4 regions of the Dickeya aquatica genome follow, and region 2 is predicted to be linked to each of the others. Evidence: predicted binding sites of a transcription regulator. Region 2 holds the regulator's gene; each other region holds the start of a gene.
The links. Region 2 encodes PurR, which represses purine synthesis genes. Its sites were predicted from a motif close to CANGCAAACGTTTGCNTG; they were not measured.
Positions count from the first base shown of each region.

Region 1: purT (formate-dependent phosphoribosylglycinamide formyltransferase) is a predicted target of PurR. The motif match lies at 2,348-2,365, and genes of this name have one in related genera.
Region 3: purH (bifunctional phosphoribosylaminoimidazolecarboxamide formyltransferase/IMP cyclohydrolase) is a predicted target of PurR. The motif match lies at 3,481-3,498, and genes of this name have one in related genera.
Region 4: gcvT (glycine cleavage system aminomethyltransferase GcvT) is a predicted target of PurR. The motif match lies at 1,663-1,680, and genes of this name have one in related genera.

Region 1 is NZ_LT615367.1:2,321,615-2,327,286, forward strand. It holds gene DAQ1742_RS10405 (S9 family peptidase) at 147-2,171, opposite strand; gene purT (formate-dependent phosphoribosylglycinamide formyltransferase) at 2,475-3,653, shown strand; gene DAQ1742_RS10415 (TM2 domain-containing protein) at 3,884-4,180, shown strand; gene DAQ1742_RS10420 (bifunctional 4-hydroxy-2-oxoglutarate aldolase/2-dehydro-3-deoxy-phosphogluconate aldolase) at 4,348-4,989, opposite strand; gene zwf (glucose-6-phosphate dehydrogenase) at 5,144-5,672, opposite strand, start outside.
Region 2 is NZ_LT615367.1:2,735,939-2,741,610, reverse strand. It holds gene DAQ1742_RS12395 (riboflavin synthase) at 1-156, shown strand, start outside; gene cfa (cyclopropane fatty acyl phospholipid synthase) at 239-1,390, opposite strand; gene purR (HTH-type transcriptional repressor PurR) at 1,784-2,809, opposite strand; gene cydH (cytochrome bd-I oxidase subunit CydH) at 3,173-3,262, shown strand; gene DAQ1742_RS12375 (C40 family peptidase) at 3,447-4,493, opposite strand; gene DAQ1742_RS12370 (Grx4 family monothiol glutaredoxin) at 4,830-5,183, shown strand; gene rnt (ribonuclease T) at 5,231-5,672, opposite strand, start outside.
Region 3 is NZ_LT615367.1:320,307-325,978, reverse strand. It holds rRNA gene DAQ1742_RS01485 (23S ribosomal RNA) at 1-1,059, opposite strand, end outside; tRNA gene DAQ1742_RS01480 (tRNA-Ala) at 1,226-1,301, opposite strand; tRNA gene DAQ1742_RS01475 (tRNA-Ile) at 1,359-1,435, opposite strand; rRNA gene DAQ1742_RS01470 (16S ribosomal RNA) at 1,504-3,045, opposite strand; gene purH (bifunctional phosphoribosylaminoimidazolecarboxamide formyltransferase/IMP cyclohydrolase) at 3,667-5,256, shown strand; gene purD (phosphoribosylamine--glycine ligase) at 5,272-5,672, shown strand, end outside.
Region 4 is NZ_LT615367.1:731,290-736,961, forward strand. It holds gene fucO (lactaldehyde reductase) at 37-1,188, opposite strand; gene gcvT (glycine cleavage system aminomethyltransferase GcvT) at 1,740-2,840, shown strand; gene gcvH (glycine cleavage system protein GcvH) at 2,871-3,278, shown strand; gene gcvP (aminomethyl-transferring glycine dehydrogenase) at 3,429-5,672, shown strand, end outside.

The sequences.
Region 1 (5,672 bases), 410 kb from region 2:
AATCCATACCTGGCGATCACCCTCTGCCTCCTGACACCCGGTGATCGCATATCCCCCTGACCTGTCCCGCGAAAAACGGTTCCCTCACCACTATGCAACGACGTAAAGGCTCAAACACCGCAGGCAGCCCACCCGGTAATGAGCGATCAGAGCAGGCTTATCAAAAAAGTAAATTCCTGCGCAATGTCATCAAATTGAGCCATCCGACCGGATTTACCCCCATGCCCGGCCCCCATATCGGTATGCAATAGCAACAAATTCTCGTCCGTTTTTAACTCACGCAACTTTGCCACCCACTTTGCCGGCTCCCAATATTGCACCTGAGAATCATGTAGGCCAGTCGTCACCAGCATGTGTGGGTACGCTTGTGCCGTCACGCCATCATAGGGGCTATAACGCCGAATAACATGGTAATCAGCCTCATCATTCGGGTTCCCCCACTCATCGTATTCCCCTGTTGTGAGCGGAATAGACTCATCCAGCATGGTCGTTAACACATCAACAAAGGGAACCTGAGCAACAACCCCTTTGAAGAGTGACGGAGCCATATTCACTACCGCGCCCATCAAAAGCCCACCCGCACTTCCGCCCATGGCAAACACCCTATTCGGGTCGCCATAACCGCGAGTCAGTAACGCCTGCGTCACATCAATGAAGTCAGTAAAACTGTTCATTTTGTTGCGCAGTCTCCCTTGATCGTGCCATGTCTGACCCAGTTCACCGCCACCGCGAATGTGCACCAGTGCATAAACAAAACCACGATCCAACAGGCTAAGGCGACTGCTGCTAAACTCGGGGTCGATACTGCTGCCATAAGCACCATAGCCATAAACCAGCAAGGGGTTATTACCGCGCTCGCTCGCTTTGTGATACACCAGCGAAACAGGAACAGACTCACCATCCCGCACCGTTACCCATAACCGTTCACTACAGTAATTGCCGGCATCAAAATTTTTGACTTCTGATTGCTTGAGCACCTTTTGTTCACCGGTTGCCATATCCAGTTCATACAGCGTGGTGGGTGTCGTCATAGAAGAATAACCGTAACGCAACGCCGTGCTGTGTGGCGTTGGGTTATAACTCAGCCAGGTGACATAAGTCGGGTCATTAAACGCTATCTGATGTGAGATACCGCTATTCCAGTGAACATAGCGAAGTTGCGTAAGCCCCTGTTCACGTTCTTCTGCCACATACCAGTCATCGAACAGTGCAAACCCTTCAAACACATGATGAGGACGCGGAGCAATCAGTGTTTGCCAGGTGCTTTCATCATCGCCGGCGGCCTGATAAAAGCCAAACGTCTTACCCGCCCGATTCGAACGAACGTAGAACGCATTGCGAAAATGGTCTACCTGATATTCATGGTCGGCTCGGCGAGGCAGAAAAACCTGCGGTTTGGCCGCCGGGTCGTGAGTATCGAGGAGCAGCACCTCACTGCTGGTGGTACTGTCAAGGTAAATCAGGATATAGCGCTCTGACGTGGTTTTATCCAGACTCAGGTAGAATGCATCATCCAGCTCTTCATAAACCAGTTCATCCTGCTGTGGATCATCACCTAAACGATGGCGATAAACCTGATACGCCAGCAGTGTCTGTGGATGTTTGCGGACATAATACAGTGTGCGTGAATCTGCGGCCCACTCACTGTCGGCGCTGACATTCTCCAGGCGGTCAGGCAACCACTCATCGGTGGTTAAATCCAGAAACGTTACCGCATATTGCCGACGTGAGAGCACATCCTCGGCCACACTCATAAAACGGTTATCCGGGCTGATGCCAAGCGCCCCAAGATGATAAAATGTCTTCCCTTGTGAGCGCTGATTAGCATCAAGTAATACCTGCCACTCTTGCGTTTGATGTTCTGGCTGACGTTGATAAATCGCATACTCTTTACCGGGAACATAGCGGCTCTGATAGCGATAACCTCGTTTGACATAAGGTACAGACACGTCCTCGCCAGGAATTCGCGCCACCATCTCGTCATACAACGTCTGACGCAGCGCCTCATGCGGAGCCATAACCTGCTCGCAGTAACGATTTTCCTGCGCCAGCCAGTCAAGAACCGCAGGGGCATTACGGTCATCATCCCGCAGCCAGTAATAATTATCGATGCGGGTTTCACCGTGCATCGTCATGCGGTGAGGCCGTTTTTCGGCGTGTGGCGCTTTCATTCTGGTAACTCCTTCCATTCAACAGCATCGTTCCCCCTACTGGCCAGACGCAATCAAAAAACCGTAGGGTGGCTAGTCAGCGCAGCCTGTCATGAATTTTTCGCAGAATCCAGCGTGCACCGAGATCTGCACGTATTTTCACTCACTTTTGCGTATCAGTACGCAGAGTGATGCCAAACGCAAACGTTTTCGTTTATACTGCCGCGCTATCAGTCCCCCGTTTATCTGGCTTTCGGGTCTGTTTGTTTATTGCTTCGTCATGTTTATAAAACCGTCTTTTACACCACCATCAGGTATCAGGTTATGTTAACAATCGGAACCGCTTTGCGTGCCGGAGCCACTCGTGTGATGTTGCTCGGCTCTGGCGAATTGGGAAAAGAAGTCGCGATTGAGTGCCAGCGTTTGGGTATAGAAGTGATCGCCGTTGATCGCTACGCCGATGCACCGGCGATGCAGGTAGCCCATCGCAGCCACGTTATCAATATGCTTGATGGCGATGCGCTAAAAAGCCTGGTTGAGCAAGAGCGCCCAGACTTTATCGTGCCTGAAATCGAAGCGATCGCCACGGACATGCTGGTCGCTTTAGAGCAGCAAGGCCAACAGGTCGTGCCTTGTGCCGAGGCCACCCGTTTAACCATGAACCGGGAAGGGATTCGTCGGCTGGCGGCAGAAACGCTGGCACTCCCCACTTCCCGCTACCGCTTCGCGGCAAATGAAGCCGAATTTCAGCTCGCCGCTCACGAACTCGGTTTCCCCTGTATCGTCAAACCAGTGATGAGCTCTTCTGGAAAAGGCCAAAGCCTGATTCGCGCGGCCGAACAGCTGGAAAAAGCCTGGCGCTATGCTCAGGAAGGTGGCAGGGCCGGTGGTGGTAAGGTCATTGTTGAAGGGCTGGTAAAGTTTGATTTTGAAATCACCCTGTTGACCATTCATGCCATCGATGGCTTACATTTTTGCGACCCGATTGGTCACCGCCAGGAAGACGGCGATTACCGCGAATCCTGGCAGCCACAGCAGATGAGCACTCTGGCGCTCCAGCGGGCAAAAGAGATTGCCGGAAAAGTGGTGAAAGCGTTAGGCGGGTTCGGCCTGTTTGGTGTGGAGCTGTTTGTCTGTGGTGATGAGGTTATCTTCAGCGAGGTTTCACCACGCCCGCACGATACCGGCATGGTGACATTGATCTCTCAAGACCTATCTGAGTTTGCGCTGCATGTTCGCGCTTTTCTCGGCCTGCCGATTGGCCGCATCTGCCAGTACGGCCCTTCGGCTTCAGCCGTTATTCTGCCTGAGCTCAACAGCGATGATGTCCGTTATCACGGACTGGAACAGGCCCTACAGCCACAGACTCAGCTTCGCTTGTTTGGTAAGCCTGACATTTGTGGACGCCGGCGCATGGGCGTGGCGCTGGCTACGGCACAAGATACCGAAGCGGCGATTGGACTGGCGAAAGCCGTTGCGGCGGCGGTGAACGTCAGCGGTTAACATCGATTATTATGCCATTCCCCGGCAGGTTTATTCTGTCGGGGACTTTGGCTTTATCCGAATCAGTAATTAGCACAGTGGTTGCAACCGCCATCCTCAACAATAAGGAGAGTATGCCTCTTTTAATTAAAATCGTTAAAAAATCATCTTATCCGCAGGCTTAATAGTAGTGAAAATCATAAAATATCGTTAATATTTGTCTGTATTGACTACTATTAGGAGTGATGTAGATGTCTGGGATGGTTTTCTGCCGGGGTTGTGGTAAAGAAGTGCACAGTACCGCCAAGGCTTGCCCACACTGTGGTGCAACGCAGTCGGTAAAAGGAGAAAAGAGCCGCATTTCTGCTGCGCTGTTTGCTTTCTTTTTAGGTGGGATTGGCGCGCATAAATTCTATTTGGGTAAACCGGGTCAGGGCATTCTTTATTTACTGTTTTGCTGGACGTTTATTCCATCGGTTATTGCGTTTATCGAATTCATCATTTATCTGTGCAACAGTGATGAAGAGTTCGCCAGAAAATATAATTAATCACCGCGAAACAAATTAACGTTGTCACAACATCTCTCAGCGGCTTCAAAAAACAGAAGCCGTTTTTTATTGCTAAACCAATCCCCACAAGATGTCAGGAACAGCAATAAACAGGCCCGCCAAAGCGAGCCTGTGGGTATACCCGTTACATCAAGGTTGCGGCAGTATCAGGCTTTTGCCCCTGCCACCGCTTCACGCGCCAGTGCAGTAATACGATCATAATCACCGCTTTCCAGTGCATCAGTGGGCACCAGCCAGGAGCCACCCACACACAGCACGCTTTTCAGTGCCAGATAATCGCGGTAGTTATTCGGCGTAATACCACCGGTCGGGCAGAAACGGATTTTGCCAAACGGCCCGGCAATCGCTTGCAGCGCTTTCACCCCGCCGTTCGCTTCAGCCGGGAAGAATTTAAATTCACGCAAACCGTAATCCATGCCCAGCATCAATTCAGATACCGTGCTAATACCCGGAATTAACGGAATAGAACCTTCGTTCGCCGCTTTCAGTAACGGCTCAGTCAGGCCAGGGCTGATAGCAAACTGTGCACCGGCCGCAGTCACTTCAGCCAGTTGCTGAGGGTTCGTCACTGTACCCGCGCCGACGATAGCATCCGGTACTTCCTGTGCTATCTGGCGAATCGCTTCCACGGCGCAATCAGTACGCAGTGTTAACTCCAGAACCCGCACCCCACCTGCGACCAGAGCTTTCGCCATCGGCACCGCGTGTTCCAGTTTGTTAATCACAATCACAGGAACAACCGGACCGGTTGTCAAAATCTGTTCCGCACTGGTTTTCCAGTTTTTCATTAAGGGTAATCTCCAGTCATGCCCATCTGGGCATTGATTAATGATTGGGTGCGCCCCTGCCACAGGGGTCCGTAGTTACCCACGAACGTCCGACCGCACCGTCAGCCAAAAAATGCCAACGGCTTTGCCCCGGAGGATTACGGGGCAAAACCATTTACTCGACTTCGTTCCACGAACGGCCGTCACGGGTGATCATAGCGACAGACGCCACCGGCCCCCAGGTTCCGGCCTGATAAGGCTTGGGAGAATCATTGTCCATCGCCCAGGCATCCATAATCGAATCCACCCACTTCCAGGCCTCCTCGACTTCATCACGACGCACAAAGAGCGCCTGAATACCCCGCATGGTTTCCAGCAACAGACGCTCGTAGGCATCCGCCAAATGCTGCTGGTTAAAGGTTTCTGAAAAACTCAAATCGAGTTTGGTGGTCTGTAACCGATGCTTGTGATCAAGGCCTGGGATCTTGTTAAGGATCTGAATTTCGACGCCTTCATCTGGTTGCAGGCGAATAATCAGCTTGTTTTGTGGTAGCTGCTGATAAGAATCATGGAACAGGTTAAGTGCCGGATTTTTAAAGTAAACCACCACTTCCGAACATTTTGACGGCAGGCGTTTTCCGGTTCTCAGATAAAACGGCACACCAGACCAGCGCCAGTCGTCAATATCGACGCGAATGGCAACA
Region 2 (5,672 bases):
CTCCAGAGGACGACGCTGGGGCAAAAGCGGCTCGGTGATAGCATCAATATTGAAATAGACCCGCAAACACAGGCGATTGTTGATTCGGTTGAGCGCGTAATGGCAGCACAGCTGGCCCGGCAACAGGAAGAAGCGGCGTCAGCGCAGGACGAATAACCCTCACCCGGCGGCAAAGCGTGTGATTATGCCGCCGGATTATGCTTCCTGGATGAAACCGTGAGGTCTTGTGCCGAACCGATTAGCGTGCGACGTGCAGACCTCCTTCAACCCCCTCAACGCTAAACAGCACCTGCCAAAGCTGAATATTGCGTGCGCGGAATGCACCTGCGCAGGCGTTAAGGTAATAGCTAAACATGCGCTGAAAACGCGTGGAGTAGTGGCTGGATAAAACAGGCCAGTGTTGCTGGAAGCGTTGATACCATGCCATCAGTGTACGGTCATAGTCGGCACCAAAATTGTGCCAGTCTTCCATGACCAGATAAGGTTCGCTGGCGGTTGCGATATGTTGAACCGAAGGCAGGCAGCCATTGGGAAAAATGTATTTATTGATCCAGGGGTCGACTTTCAGGTTGGTCGCATTTGCTCCGATGGTGTGGAGTAAAAATAGCCCATTGGGCTTGAGGTTACGCCTGATTGCCTGAAAATAGGTGTCATAATTTTTAGGGCCAACGTGTTCAAACATCCCCACAGAAACAATACGATCAAATGGCTGGTGCATGTCACGGTAGTCTTGCAGCAGAATAGACACATCCAGGCCCTGGCAGCGTTGCTGTGCCAGCGTCTGCTGCTCACGCGAGATGGTAATACCGGTCACGCGAACGCCATAATGGCGTGCGGCAAAGGCTGACAGGCCTCCCCAGCCACAGCCGATATCCAGTAAGGTCATTCCCTGGCGTAGCTGCAATTTTTCGCAAATCAGATGCAACTTGTCTTGCTGTGCCTGTTCGAGCGTTTCGGCGTGTTTCCAGTAAGCGCAAGAGTACTGCATGTGCGGGTCAAGCATACGTGAGAAAAGATCATTACCGAGGTCGTAATGCGCCTTGCCCACCCTCCATGCGCGGCGGCGGGATTGCAGGTTTATCACTCTTGCCAGCAGTACCCGCAGCGTGTCATGCAAACGGTGCGGCAATTGGTTTTCCAGCCCGGCACGTAAAGCGCGATGAAAAAACATATCCAGGCGCTCGCACTCCCACCAGCCATCCATATAACTTTCGCCGAGCCCCAGTGAACCTTCCCGCAATATCCGTTTGTAGAAATTGGGATTTTTCACCTGTATATCAAACGGGTGCGAGCCATTGATAGTAATACCAGCGCCCGCCAGCATATTATTGACTATCTGGAACCAGGACGTGCCAGCACTCCCCAGATCCTCTGCGTAAGATGAGCTCATCACTTCCCCCCTACCTTGCCAACATTGCAGTGCAAGGAATTCGTTAGACCATTGTACCCATGAAGAACATTCGGTGGACTCAATCCATCGTCTGGCCCTGAAGACTCAGCGGTATTCAAGAGAAAAGCGGCTACGAAAGGCGTCTGCCACTGGGCGCGGAAAGGCGGTGGTGATTATGCGCACCGTGGCGCTCAATGAGCAGGGCAGCAAAATGGGCGATGTGAGGAGCCATCACAATCCTGCATCGTCACATGATGATTATTGTCGTTAAAGGCAATGACAAGTTTATGACTGCCCGCGCCTGTCGGCAAGATTCGACTGGCGTGGGCCGCACAATAGATTCAATCAGGCGGGCTGAAAGTGAACCCCACAGGCATGAAGATAAGGGGCAATTTAGCGGCGATAGTCCACAAACGGGCCATCAGCAACGGAGCGGCGCTCTATCAGCGTTGGGTGAACTTCGATAGTCTGTGCTTCTTCACGTTTGCTGGTAATGCGATCAAGCAGCATGGAGAATGCGGCCTGGCCGAGGCGCTCTTTGGGCTGATGGATGGTAGTCAGTGCCGGAGTGAAATAGCGCGCATGGCGAACGTTGTCATACCCTATCACCGAAATATCCTGAGGTACCCGCAAGCCCAGCTCATCAGCCGCACAGATAGCGCCCATCGCCATGATATCACCACCACAGAATACCGCGGTGGGGCGGTGTTTTTGTGCCAGAATCTGGTGCATGGCTTTATAGCCGGACTCTGGTTCGAAGTCGCCTTGCACCACCCACTCTTCGCGTATCGTAATATCGGCTTCCTTCAGCGCTTTAAGAAAACCAAGGTAGCGCCCGCTGCCAGTGTTACGCTCTTGTGAGCCGGGGATCGCACCAATATCGCGATGCCCGCGCTCAATCAGATAACGGCCTGCCATATAACCGCCCGCGAAGGCGTTATCGATAATTGTGTCGGTAAAATCGCTGTGCGCTTCCCCCCAGTCCATCACTACCATGGGGATATGACGGTAATCGGCCAGCATCGACAACAGTGCCGGTGGATATTCAGCACACATCACCAACAGACCATCGACACGCTTTTGTGCCAGCATCGACAGATAAGCGCGCTGCTTGTCCAGATTGTTGTGGGAATTACACAAAATCAGCGTATAGCCTCTGGCATAACAACTGTTTTCTACCGCTTCAATAATTTCAGCAAAATAGGGCGCTTCACTGGATGTGGCCAGCAAACCGATAGACTTGGTGTGATTCACTTTTAGGCTGCGTGCCACCGCGCTTGGCGAATAATGTAACTCCTCGATGGCGGCACGCACCGCAGCCTTGGTTTCTTCGGCGACGAAACGTGTTTTATTGATCACGTGTGATACGGTTGTGGTCGAAACGCCTGCGCGCTTTGCCACATCTTTAATCGTTGCCATCTTAGGTGACTCCTGAACAGTTGTAACAGCAACGTATCTGTTACAGCAGTAAATATGTTGTTAATCGTTTGCCTGCGTGAATTCTTCTCCAGCCAAACACTATTTTCAGGAGGAGACATGCCGAAGTGTAGCCGGAAGGGGAGCCGGGAGGGCGGCCAACGCAGTGCATACAGTAAACCGCGAATTTTGGCCGATTTAACTCAAAAGTGGAAGAGGTAATTCGTGTTATCTCTGTGATGGGGAAAGCGGTTTTTTTAAACGTCCTTCATATAATAGGCAAGATATTGATTATGCTTTTCATCGGTATCCATCTATTCTGATGATGTGATGGCCCACCGATTTGTCAAATACAGGAGATGGTTTATGGATACGAATTTGAAAATGTCGTTGTTCACGACAGTCGTTGCGCTGACGGTGATTGTGATATTTAGCATGAGTGCGGTGCTGAATTAACCCTGAGTACGCGGAGACTCACCATTGGCTGATGGCTCCTCTCGCGCAGATGTGATATCACCGCGGCCGCATTTTTTGTCGCGTGCAAAATAATGATGAAACAAGCCCCGAATGAGCAGATGCGCTTTCGGGGCTTGTTTCATCTGGTGAGGGGGCTGGCGGTAGAGTTATGACAGTGGTGTCATTAGCGCATGGTTTTTGGCGTAACCACACGGCGAGCGCCTACGTAGTGATCCTGCCAATAATCTTCACTTAACTTGCTGATTTTTATGTCAGAGCCAGTTCGGGGCGATTGAATAAAGCGGCCATTACCAAGATAAACGCCAACGTGATCTGCTGCACCACGATTTGTTATCCGAAAGAACACCAAATCGCCGCTTTCGAGTTCGCTCTTCTTGATGGGGGCGGCATCGCGTAAATGGAACATTTCGTTGGCCGTTCGTGGAATGGAAATTTTCACCACGTCTTTGTAGGCGTAATACACCAGCCCGCTGCAATCAAAACCAGAAATAGGGTGTCGTCCCCCCCAGTGATAAGGTTTGCCAATCTGGCTCATGAGCTTATTCATTGCCGTTTGCTTGGCGTGCTGATAGCGCTTTTGGTGTGCCGGGTTCATGGCTATGCCTGACTTGCTCATCTTATCGTTTTTATTCTTACCATGATGGGCATTGGCGGCTAGTGTCGCTGTATGCGTAGTGGCAGATTTGCCTTTTTGGTTTTTTGCCGTGGTATGCCCGGAGCCAGAGTGTGGCTCGCTGTTCGGGTGTTTGGCACTGGCGTGAGCGACTTTTGTCGGCTGCGTGTGCGCATTTTTTGCCTGTTCAGTGAGGGTTTTCTTAGCGTTTTTGCCCGCAGGTTGTGATGATTTAGCAACAGAACCTTTCTCTTCTTTTTTATCTTTTTTACTGTTGCTGGCCGTGTGACTGCGTGCGGCTGTCGAAGCTACAGCTGCTTTGCCTGTGGCTGCTTTGGTGTGTGAGGTGGCAGTCGTGTGGCTGGCGGTGTTAGCCGATGCTGTTGTGTGTTTTTGTGCTGGTTTGGCCGGTGTGGCACTGGCGCTTTTTTTAGCACTTTTCGCCGTCTTATTTTTTTTAGCATCATCCACGGCTTTATTCGCCGTCGCCACACCGCTTTTGCGTGGTAAAACAGCGTTACTGTGAGGCGTAGCCTGTGCCAGATTAAAAAACAGATTACTGAAAAATAATAAAAAAAGCGTAATAAATAACCGCATAATAATGCTGACCGAATGGTGTCCTCAATCGTTCAATCTTTACAGTATTCCCCAAAATGGCCTGATAAAAAAGTGGGGATAGGGCTTTTATTACTACAAAATAGTGAGAAAACGTTAACAACGGCCATTTTTTGCTTAATTATCCATCAGCAACCGCTGATTGAGCGCAGGGAGAATGCGAAATCGTAAAACCCTACAAAAGATAGCGTTTTTTTGTGGCCATCGCTATCGTTAGAATACCTGATTATAGAACGAGAAGCGGCGGGGTGCGCCTGGCCGCAATTCTATGCCCGACATTAACTGATAGGGCATCACGCGCTTAAGGAAGCATAAACCATGACGACCACAATTGAAAAAATTCAGCGTCAGATCGCTGAAAACCCGATTCTGCTGTATATGAAAGGTTCTCCCAAGCTGCCAAGCTGTGGTTTTTCTGCCCAGGCGGTACAAGCGTTGTCAGCATGCGGTGAGCGCTTTGCCTATGTGGATATTTTGCAGAACCCGGATATTCGTGCCGAATTACCTAAGTACGCTAATTGGCCGACGTTCCCGCAACTGTGGGTTGATGGCGAACTGGTTGGGGGCTGTGACATCGTGATTGAAATGTATCAGCGCGGGGAATTGCAACCACTGATCAAAGAAACCGCCGATAAGTACAGACTCCAGCAAGGGGATGAATCCCAGGCTTGATGCGGGCCAGACATCAGGCAACGGCTGTTGCCTGATGTCGTATGGCGTTATTCTTCTGCGCCGATAGCAGACGGCGTGCCACTCTCTGTTCCAGCCGAAAGCGGCCACCCGCCAAGGCGTTTCCAGCGATTGACCAGCTCGCAAAAAAGTTCTGCCGTGCGTTCAGTATCATATAAAGCCGAATGTGCCTGACTGGCATCAAACGTAATACCGGCTGCGATGCAGGCTTTGGCCAGCACGGTTTGGCCGAGTACCAGGCCACTGAGTGCCGCGGTATCAAACGTGGCAAATGGATGGAAAGGATTGCGTTTAAGGCTGCAACGTTCAGCCGCCGCCATGAGAAAACTGTGATCAAAGGTGGCGTTGTGCGCTACGATGATGCCCCGATTACAGTCTTGATCTTTAATGCCTTTGCGTACCTGTTTGAAGATTTCGTGCAACGCTTCGTATTCACTGACCGCACCCCGCAACGGGTTTTTCGGGTCGATG
Region 3 (5,672 bases), 2.1 Mb from region 2:
TCCTGGCTGTCTGGGCCTTCCCACATCGTTTCCCACTTAACCATGACTTTGGGACCTTAGCTGGCGGTCTGGGTTGTTTCCCTCTTCACGACGGACGTTAGCACCCGCCGTGTGTCTCCCGTGATAACATTCTTCGGTATTCGCAGTTTGCATCGGGTTGGTAAGCCGGGATGGCCCCCTAGCCGAAACAGTGCTCTACCCCCGAAGATGAATTCACGAGGCGCTACCTAAATAGCTTTCGGGGAGAACCAGCTATCTCCCGGTTTGATTGGCCTTTCACCCCCAGCCACAAGTCATCCGCTAATTTTTCAACATTAGTCGGTTCGGTCCTCCAGTTAGTGTTACCCAACCTTCAACCTGCCCATGGCTAGATCACCGGGTTTCGGGTCTATACCCTGCAACTTAACGCCCAGTTAAGACTCGGTTTCCCTGCGGCTCCCCTATTCGGTTAACCTTGCTACAGAATATAAGTCGCTGACCCATTATACAAAAGGTACGCAGTCACCCTGATAAATCAAGGCTCCCACTGCTTGTACGTACACGGTTTCAGGTTCTATTTCACTCCCCTCGCCGGGGTTCTTTTCGCCTTTCCCTCACGGTACTGGTTCACTATCGGTCAGTCAGGAGTATTTAGCCTTGGAGGATGGTCCCCCCATGTTCAGACAGGATACCACGTGTCCCGCCCTACTCGTCGAACTCACGGCCTGTGCATCTTCGTGTACGGGACTGTCACCCTGTACCGTGCGCCTTTCCAGACGCTTCCACTGACACACACGCCGATGATGGTTCTGGGCTCCTCCCCGTTCGCTCGCCGCTACTGGGGGAATCTCGGTTGATTTCTTTTCCTCGGGGTACTGAGATGTTTCAGTTCCCCCGGTTCGCCTCACACACCTATGAATTCAGTGTGTGATAGTGTGTCGAAACACACTGGGTTTCCCCATTCGGGTATCGTCGGGTATAACGGCTCATATCGCCTTGCCGACGCTTATCGCAGATTAGCACGCCCTTCATCGCCTCTGACTGCCTAGGCATCCACCGTGTACGCTTAGTCGCTTAACCTCACAACCCGAAGGTGTTTCGGGATGCAAGTTTTTGAGAGACTCGAACAACACATGCATTCTCATACACATGCTGTCGTTTCAATTTTTCAGCTTGTTCCAGATTGTTAAAGAGCAGAATACTTCGCAGCATACTGTTGCCAGTACACTCTGAAGTCATTCGTTAATGGTGGAGCTATGCGGGATCGAACCGCAGACCTCCTGCGTGCAAAGCAGGCGCTCTCCCAGCTGAGCTATAGCCCCATTGTGTGAGTTCAACCTTTTTCAGCCCCGCGCCGTGCTCCCGCACCCTCGCGAAACTGGTAGGCCTGAGTGGACTTGAACCACCGACCTCACCCTTATCAGGGGTGCGCTCTAACCACCTGAGCTACAAGCCTATAAGGTTTTACTGCTCATCTTCTTCATCAGACAATCTGTGTGGACACCACGCAGGCTCTTCACTCGGTAAGGAGGTGATCCAACCGCAGGTTCCCCTACGGTTACCTTGTTACGACTTCACCCCAGTCATGAATCACAAAGTGGTAAGCGCCCTCCCGAAGGTTAAGCTACCTACTTCTTTTGCAACCCACTCCCATGGTGTGACGGGCGGTGTGTACAAGGCCCGGGAACGTATTCACCGTAGCATTCTGATCTACGATTACTAGCGATTCCGACTTCATGGAGTCGAGTTGCAGACTCCAATCCGGACTACGACGTACTTTATGAGGTCCGCTTGCTCTCGCGAGGTCGCTTCTCTTTGTATACGCCATTGTAGCACGTGTGTAGCCCTACTCGTAAGGGCCATGATGACTTGACGTCATCCCCACCTTCCTCCGGTTTATCACCGGCAGTCTCCCCTGAGTTCCCACCCGAAGTGCTGGCAACAGAGGATAAGGGTTGCGCTCGTTGCGGGACTTAACCCAACATTTCACAACACGAGCTGACGACAGCCATGCAGCACCTGTCTCAGCGTTCCCGAAGGCACCCTCGTATCTCTACAAGGTTCGCTGGATGTCAAGAGTAGGTAAGGTTCTTCGCGTTGCATCGAATTAAACCACATGCTCCACCGCTTGTGCGGGCCCCCGTCAATTCATTTGAGTTTTAACCTTGCGGCCGTACTCCCCAGGCGGTCGATTTAACGCGTTAGCTCCGGAAGCCACGCCTCAAGGGCACAACCTCCAAATCGACATCGTTTACAGCGTGGACTACCAGGGTATCTAATCCTGTTTGCTCCCCACGCTTTCGCACCTGAGCGTCAGTCTTCGTCCAGGGGGCCGCCTTCGCCACCGGTATTCCTCCAGATCTCTACGCATTTCACCGCTACACCTGGAATTCTACCCCCCTCTACGAGACTCTAGCCTGTCAGTTTTGAATGCAGTTCCCAGGTTAAGCCCGGGGATTTCACATCCAACTTAACAGACCGCCTGCGTGCGCTTTACGCCCAGTCATTCCGATTAACGCTTGCACCCTCCGTATTACCGCGGCTGCTGGCACGGAGTTAGCCGGTGCTTCTTCTGCGGGTAACGTCAATGAACAGACGTATTAAGCCTGTTCCCTTCCTCCCCGCTGAAAGTGCTTTACAACCCGAAGGCCTTCTTCACACACGCGGCATGGCTGCATCAGGCTTGCGCCCATTGTGCAATATTCCCCACTGCTGCCTCCCGTAGGAGTCTGGACCGTGTCTCAGTTCCAGTGTGGCTGGTCATCCTCTCAGACCAGCTAGGGATCGTCGCCTAGGTGAGCCTTTACCCCACCTACTAGCTAATCCCATCTGGGCACATCCGATGGCAAGAGGCCCGAAGGTCCCCCTCTTTGGTCCGAAGACGTTATGCGGTATTAGCTACCGTTTCCAGTAGTTATCCCCCTCCATCAGGCAGTTTCCCAGACATTACTCACCCGTCCGCCGCTCGTCACCCAGGGAGCAAGCTCCCTTGTGCTACCGCCCGACTTGCATGTGTTAGGCCTGCCGCCAGCGTTCAATCTGAGCCATGATCAAACTCTTCAATTTAAGTTTGATTGTGTTTTCCGAAGAAAACGGTGCTCAAAGAATTTACTGTTATTTCGTAATGAATTAACTGTTGTCACTCTTCAAGACTTTCACAAAAGTTTTTGCGAAGTGTCCTGCGAGTGCCCACACAGATTGTCTGATTAATTGTTAAAGAGCAGTGCGACCGGCCTGAGCCTGCTGTCGCGAGGTGGCGTATACTACGCTTTCCTCATGAAGAGTCAACGCTTTTTTTCGTTTCTTCTTCGCTGACACCGCGTTGCGTTGCCGCTGTTGCCGTGTCAGTGGGGTCGCATTATAGGGACTTCTTATCAGGCCGCAACCGGTATTTTGCGATAAATCGTGCGTTCGCTGCATTCCACAGCAAAAGTGCCGTTTATACCTTATTTTGCACAGAGTTATCCACAGAGGTGGCATTTCTTGAAATTTGGCGAGCATCACGCAAACGTTTTCGCTACAATTCGCACGCGGATTACTCTACATATATTAGTACGCATTTATGAGTGTGTTAGCTGAATACCGGCCTGATACTGCCCTTGTCTTTACCGATAACCGCAGCGATAGCCTTAATATTCACCTAACGCTCTTTAAAGTAAGAACCTAAGTCAGGGGAATCAAACCATCATGCAACAACGTCGTCCTATCCGTCGTGCTTTACTCAGCGTGTCTGACAAAGCCGGTATCGTTGAATTTGCCCAGGCGCTGTCGCAGCGTGGCGTCGAGCTGCTGTCTACCGGTGGTACGGCTCGTCTGCTGGCTGATGCGGGTTTGCCAGTAACCGAAGTATCCGATTACACCGGCTTTCCTGAAATGATGGACGGACGCGTGAAAACACTGCATCCCAAAGTGCATGGCGGCATTCTGGGCCGCCGTGGTCAGGATGATGCCATCATGACCCAACACAACATCCAGCCCATCGACATGGTGGTCGTCAATCTTTACCCGTTTGCCCAGACTGTCGCTAAAGCCGATTGCACCTTAGAAGACGCGGTAGAAAACATTGATATCGGCGGGCCGACCATGGTGCGCTCCGCTGCCAAGAACCATAATGATGTGGCTATCGTCGTCAAGAGCGGCGACTACAGCGCTATCATCGCGGAGATGGATGCCAACGAGCACTCCCTGACTTACAAAACCCGGTTTGATCTGGCTATCAAAGCCTTCGAGCACACGGCGGCGTATGACAGTATGATAGCCAACTACTTTGGCAGCAACGTTCCGGCCTATCACGGCGACACCACAGAGCCTTCTGGTCGTTTCCCTCGCACGCTAAACCTGAACTTCATCAAAAAGCAGGACATGCGTTACGGCGAGAACAGCCACCAGCAGGCCGCCTTCTATATAGAAGAGCACATTGCAGAAGCCTCTGTGGCAACCGCGCAGCAGTTGCAGGGCAAAGCGCTCTCTTACAACAACATCGCCGATACCGATGCGGCCCTTGAGTGCGTTAAAGAGTTTGCTGAACCGGCCTGTGTGATTGTGAAGCACGCGAACCCTTGCGGCGTGGCCGTTGGCGATTCGATTCTGGACGCCTATGAGCGCGCCTATAAAACCGACCCGACCTCAGCCTTCGGCGGCATTATCGCCTTTAACCGCGAACTGGATGAAGCCACGGCGCAGGCCATCATCAGCCGCCAGTTTGTGGAAGTGATCATCGCACCGTCTGCCAGCGAAGCAGCCCTGAAAGTCACCGCGGCCAAACAGAATGTGCGCGTGCTGACCTGTGGCACATGGCAACAGCGTGTGCCGGGGCTGGATTTCAAACGCGTTAATGGTGGATTGCTGGTACAAGACCGGGATTTGGGCATGGTGGAAAGCGCACAGCTGCGTGTTGTCACCGAGCGCCAGCCAACCGAAGCCGAGCTGCGCGATGCGTTGTTCTGCTGGAAAGTGGCAAAGTTTGTGAAATCCAACGCGATTGTGTATGCCCGAGACAAGATGACTATCGGCATTGGTGCCGGTCAGATGAGCCGGGTGTATTCGGCGAAAATTGCGGGCATTAAAGCCGGTGATGAAGGGCTTGAGGTGAAAGGCTCGGTCATGGCATCCGATGCGTTTTTCCCGTTCCGTGACGGTATCGATGCCGCCGCCGCCGTTGGTATCACATGTGTGATTCAACCTGGCGGTTCCATTCGTGATGACGAAGTCATCGCGGCGGCCAACGAGCACGGCATCGCCATGCTGTTTACCGACATGCGCCACTTCCGCCACTAATCCGGGGTTACAACAATGAATATCTTAATTATTGGTAATGGTGGCCGCGAGCACGCACTGGCCTGGAAAGCCGCCCAGTCTCCGTTGGCTGATAAAGTCTATGTTGCGCCGGGTAATGCGGGCACCGCGCTCGAGCCAACGCTTGAGAACGTGAATATCGCCGCAACGGACATCCCGGCGCTGCTGGCATTTGCCCGCCAGCAGGATATCGGCCTGACCATTGTCGGCCCGGAAGCACCGCTGGTCATCGGTGTGGTGGATGCGTTTCGCGCCGCCGGTCTGAACATTTTTGGCCCGACACAGGCAGCGGCACAGTTGGAAGGCTCCAAAGCCTTTACCAAAGACTTTTTAGCGCGCCAGCATATTCCCACTGCGGAATACCAGAACTTCACCGAGGTAGAACCCGCGCTGGCCTA
Region 4 (5,672 bases), 2.0 Mb from region 2:
TCTGTGAACAGCAGCGAATCAGTAAATTGACTGGTGTCAGTAAATTGACCGATAGAGCGCCGCAATCTCTTGCACACTGGCTGGCCGAGGATTACCGCCGGTGCAGACATCGTCAAAGGCGGCCTGCGCCAGCGCCGGAATGTCTTGCTCTTTGACGCCAACCTGACGCAAGCGCGGCGGAATATCCACATCCCGCGCCAGTTGGGTGACGGCATCAATCGCAGCGGCTCTGGCGTGTGCCAGCGGCAGCGTCGCGGCCTCTTTTACCCCCATCGCCTGCGCAATCGCACGGTACTTTTCACCGGTGTAATCGGCATTCCAGGCCATAATGTGCGGCAGCAGAATCGCGTTCGCCACCCCGTGTGGCGTGTTGTAGAACGCTCCCAGCGGATGCGCCATACCGTGCACCAGCCCCAATCCCACATTAGAAAAGCCCATTCCGGCGATGTATTGACCCAGCGCCATGTCTTCAACGCCTTTAGCGTGGCCCGCTACCGAATCACGCAGTGAGCGGCTGATTATCTCAATGGCTTTTAAATGCAGCATGTCGGTCAACTCCCAGGCCGCACGGGTGGTAAAGCCTTCGATGGCGTGGGTGAGTGCGTCAATACCGGTCGCCGCTTTAAGAGAGGCGGGCATAGAGCGCATCATGTCGGCATCAATAAACGACACCATCGGAATGTCGTGCGGGTCAACGCAAACAAATTTGCGCCGTTTCTCTTCATCGGTGATGACGTAGTTGATGGTCACTTCCGCGGCGGTGCCGGAGGTGGTCGGAATGGCGAAAATCGGCACGCTGGGTTTGCGCGTGGCGGCGACCCCTTCGAGGCTGCGCACGTCGGCAAATTCCGGGTTGTTGATAATAATGCCGATGGCCTTGCAGGTATCCTGCGGTGAGCCGCCGCCGATGGCAATCAAATAGTCAGCCCCCGAGTCTTGAAAACACCTGACACCTTGGTGAACAACGGCAATGGTCGGGTTGGGGATAACGCCGTCGTAGACCTCATAAGGCAGCCCGGCGTTATCGAGCAGGCCGGTCACTTTTCCTGCGACCCCATGCGCCACCAGCGCGCTGTCTGTCACCACCAGCGCTTTATGAAAACTGCGCCGTTGCACCTCTTGCGTCAGGTGGGCAATCGCACCCTGGCCGAAGTAAGACGTCTCATTGAGTATCATTCTGTGTGTCATTATTGACTCCCCTAATTCGCTGATAACAACAATTCATTGATAAAAATAATTCGCTGATGAAAACCAGTGTGAACCTCTTATCGGGGGAACCTTCCGGTTGTTGCCATTGTTACCGGCAGGCTGGCGCTAAAGGGAAGATAGTCATGCGCCTTATCACAAAACGTCATACTGCGGTGATGTTAACGCGTGCGTAACTGACCTGAAATAATCTAATTTCAGGTTTTTTTCGCATTACTTTATCTAATTTATCGTGGTTTTTGATTATTCAATAACGCACTTCTTAATCGAATTTTTATGTATTAAATATTCATTTAATAGCAATTAATTAAAATTAAATTCTTTATTATTATCATTTTTTGGTTTTAATGGCTTTTCTCGGTTCGAGAAAGTGTGGCGGGAATGTTCTATTTTATATAGATAAACTTATGACCAAAGGTGTGGTGGCGGGCGCATTTCGGTGGTAAGTTCAACGGCAGGATAAACGTTTGCGTCGTGGGGCCTGGCGTCACAACGCGTGGCTAACAACGTAGAAAGGCGTAGAGAAGAGAAAAATGGCGAACCACACTCCGTTGTATCAACAGCATCTGGCCGATGGTGCCAAGATGGTGGACTTTCATGGCTGGATGATGCCGCTGCATTACGGCTCACAACTCGACGAACATCACATCGTGCGTAACAGCGCCGGTATGTTTGATGTGTCACACATGACCATTGTCGATTTGCGCGGCGCGCGGGTGCGCGAATTTTTACGTTATCTGCTGGCCAACGACGTCGCTAAACTGACCCAGCCAGGCAAAGCGCTTTATACCGCGATGCTGACGCCGCAAGCGGGCGTGATTGATGATTTAATCGTCTATTTTCAGCGCGAAGACTATTTCCGCCTGGTGGTGAATTCCGCCACCCGTGAGAAGGATCTGGCCTGGATTAGCGAGCACGCCAAACCGTTTAAGGTGACCCTCACCGAGCGTGAAGACCTGTCGCTGATAGCGGTGCAAGGGCCGCAGGCGCAGGAAAAGGTGCGCAGCCTGTTAAGCGCAGCACAGTGTGAACAGATAGCCGGTATGAAACCGTTCTTCGGTGTGCAGGCCGGCGAGTTATTTATTGCCACCACTGGCTATACTGGCGAAGCGGGCTACGAGATTGCCCTGCCACAGGAACAGGCGGTGAGCCTCTGGCAACAGTTGCTGGCCGCTGGCGTAAAACCCTGTGGTTTGGGCGCGCGTGACACGCTGCGTCTGGAAGCGGGCATGAACCTGTATGGTCAGGACATGGATGAAACCGTTTCGCCACTGGCCGCCAATATGGCATGGACGATTGTCTGGCAGCCGCAAGATCGTCAGTTTATCGGCCGCGAGGCGCTGGAGCGTCAGCAGGCGCAAGGCACCGAGCAACTGGTGGGACTGGTGATGACCGAGAAAGGCGTGTTGCGCCACGGTCAGACGGTGCGTTTTGCCGACAGCGACGGGGTTGTGCATGAGGGTGTCATCACCAGCGGATCATTCTCACCTACGCTGGGCGTCAGCATCGCGCTGGCCCGTGTGCCTGCGGGTATCGGTGAACAGGCAACCGTGCAGATTCGCAATCGTGAAATGCCGGTGCATGTCACCAAACCGAATTTTGTCCGCGCCGGTAAGGCGCTGGTTCAGTTTTAATTTTTTGGCTTGAGTAAGGAGAAAGTGGCAATGAGCAATGTTCCGGCTGAACTGAAATATACCTCTTCCCATGAATGGGTGATGGCAGAAGGCAACGGCGTTTACAGTGTGGGCATTACCGAGCACGCACAGGAACTGCTGGGGGATATGGTGTTTATCGACCTGCCGGAAGTGGGCAGCACGGTGAACGCGGGTGATGACTGCGCCGTGGCGGAATCGGTCAAGGCAGCCTCGGATATCTACTCTCCCCTCAGCGGTGAGATTGTGGCAATTAATGACGAGCTGGAAGGTGCGCCAGAGCTGGTGAACAGCGCTCCTTATGCCGAAGGCTGGCTGTTCCGCATCAAAGCTGCTGATGAGGCAGAACTCAATGAATTGCTGGATGCCGCAGGCTACCAGGCGTTGCTGGAAGAAGAAGACGGCGACGAAGACGAATAACGCTGTTGCCCTGCGGCCTGATGGCGGCAGGGCATGGCAGTGGCCCGCTGGTTTTGCAATCGGTTTTATTTTGTTGTCTGTTTCGGTGTGCCTGCGGCGTTTTGATGCCGTTTGCGGCATATCACTGTGCTAAATGCAGGAAATCCCCCCATGACCCAGACCCTCAGTGAACTTGAACACGCCAATGCTTTTATCGAACGTCATATCGGCCCGTCGGATAGCCAACAGCAGCACATGCTGAATGCGATTGGCGCGGACTCTCTGGCCGGGCTGATTCGCCAGATTGTGCCTGCCGATATCCAGTTGCCGCAGCCGCCAGCGGTCGGCGATGCTGCAACCGAAGCGCAGGCACTGGCTGAGCTGAAAACGATAGCCAGCCGTAACCTGCGCCATAAAAGCTATATTGGCATGGGCTATCACGCGGTGCTGACGCCACCGGTCATTTTGCGCAACGTGCTGGAAAACCCTGGCTGGTATACTGCTTATACGCCGTATCAGCCAGAGGTGTCGCAGGGGCGTCTGGAGGCGTTGCTGAATTTCCAGCAGGTCACACAGGATTTAACCGGTCTTGAACTGGCCTCGGCTTCGCTGCTTGATGAAGCGACGGCCGCAGCAGAAGCGATGGCGATGGCCAGGCGCGTGAGCAAGCTCAAGCAGGCGAACCGTTTCTTTGTCGCAGAGGATGTGCACCCGCAAACGCTGGATGTGGTGCGCACGCGCGCAGAGACCTTCGGCTTTGAGATTGTCACCGGGAAAGCGCACGAGGCGCTGGAACAAGAGGGCGTGTTCGGCGTGTTGCTGCAATACCTCGGCACCACGGGTGAGCTGCACGATTACCGTGCGCTGATGGCGGAGCTGAAAAACCGCAACATCATCACCAGTGTGGTAGCCGATATCATGGCGCTGGTGCTGCTGGCGGCACCGGGCGCGCAGGGAGCGGATATCGTGCTGGGGTCGGCACAGCGCTTCGGTGTACCGATGGGCTATGGCGGCCCGCATGCAGCGTTTTTTGCCTGCCGAGACGAATACAAACGTGCGATGCCGGGCCGCATTATCGGCGTGTCGCGCGATGCCGCCGGGAACACCGCGCTGCGCATGGCGATGCAGACCCGCGAGCAGCATATCCGCCGTGAAAAAGCCAACTCCAATATTTGTACCTCGCAGGTGTTGCTGGCGAATATTGCCGGGATGTATGCCGTGTATCACGGCCCGCAGGGGCTAAAACGCATTGCCCACCGCATTCATCGTTTCACCGATATTCTGGCCGCCGGGCTGGTGCAGCGTGGCATGACCCTGCGCCATCACACCTGGTTTGACACCCTGACCGTCGAGGTGGCCGATAAAGCGGCGTTACTGCACCGCGCCGTGAACGCGGGCATTAACCTGCGTGCCGATCTGGATGGCGCTGTCGGGATAGCGCTGGATGAAACCACCACCCGTGATGACGTACTGGCGCTGTTTGCCGTGTTACTGGGCGACAACCACGGGCTTGATATTGATACGCTCGATGCGGCGCTGAGCGATAGCGTTTCTGTTCCGGCGGCGTTACTGCGTACTGATGACATCCTGACTCACCCGGTCTTCAACCAGTATCACAGTGAAACCGAGATGATGCGCTATTTGCATCGCCTGGAGAGCAAAGATCTGGCGCTTAATCAGGCGATGATCCCGCTTGGTTCTTGCACCATGAAGCTGAATGCGGTGGCTGAAATGTTACCGATCACCTGGCCGGAATTTGCCGAACTGCACCCGTTCTGCCCGCCAGAGCAGGCGCTGGGGTATCGTCAATTGATTACCCTGTTATCCGACTGGCTGGTAAAACTGACCGGCTATGACGCCGTGTGTATGCAGCCGAACTCCGGTGCGCAGGGGGAATATGCCGGTTTGCTGGCGATCCGCCGTTATCACGAAAGCCGCAACGAAGGCGGGCGCACAATTTGCCTGATCCCAAGCTCAGCCCACGGCACCAACCCGGCATCAGCCCAGATGGCGGGAATGCAGGTGGTGGTGGTGGCGTGTGATAAGCAGGGTAACATTGACCTGCACGACCTGCGGGAAAAAGCACAGCAGGCGGGTGACACACTCTCTTGCATTATGGTGACGTACCCGTCAACGCACGGTGTGTATGAAGAAACCATCCGTGAAGTGTGCCAGATAGTGCACCAGTACGGCGGCCAGGTGTATCTGGACGGTGCCAACATGAATGCGCAGGTCGGTATCACCTCGCCGGGCTTCATTGGTGCGGATGTTTCTCACCTTAACTTGCACAAGACATTCTGTATTCCGCACGGTGGTGGCGGCCCCGGCATGGGGCCGATTGGGGTGAAAGCGCATCTGGCTCCGTTTGTGCCCGGCCATCAGGTAGTGGCGATGGACGGTGTGCTGACCCGTCAG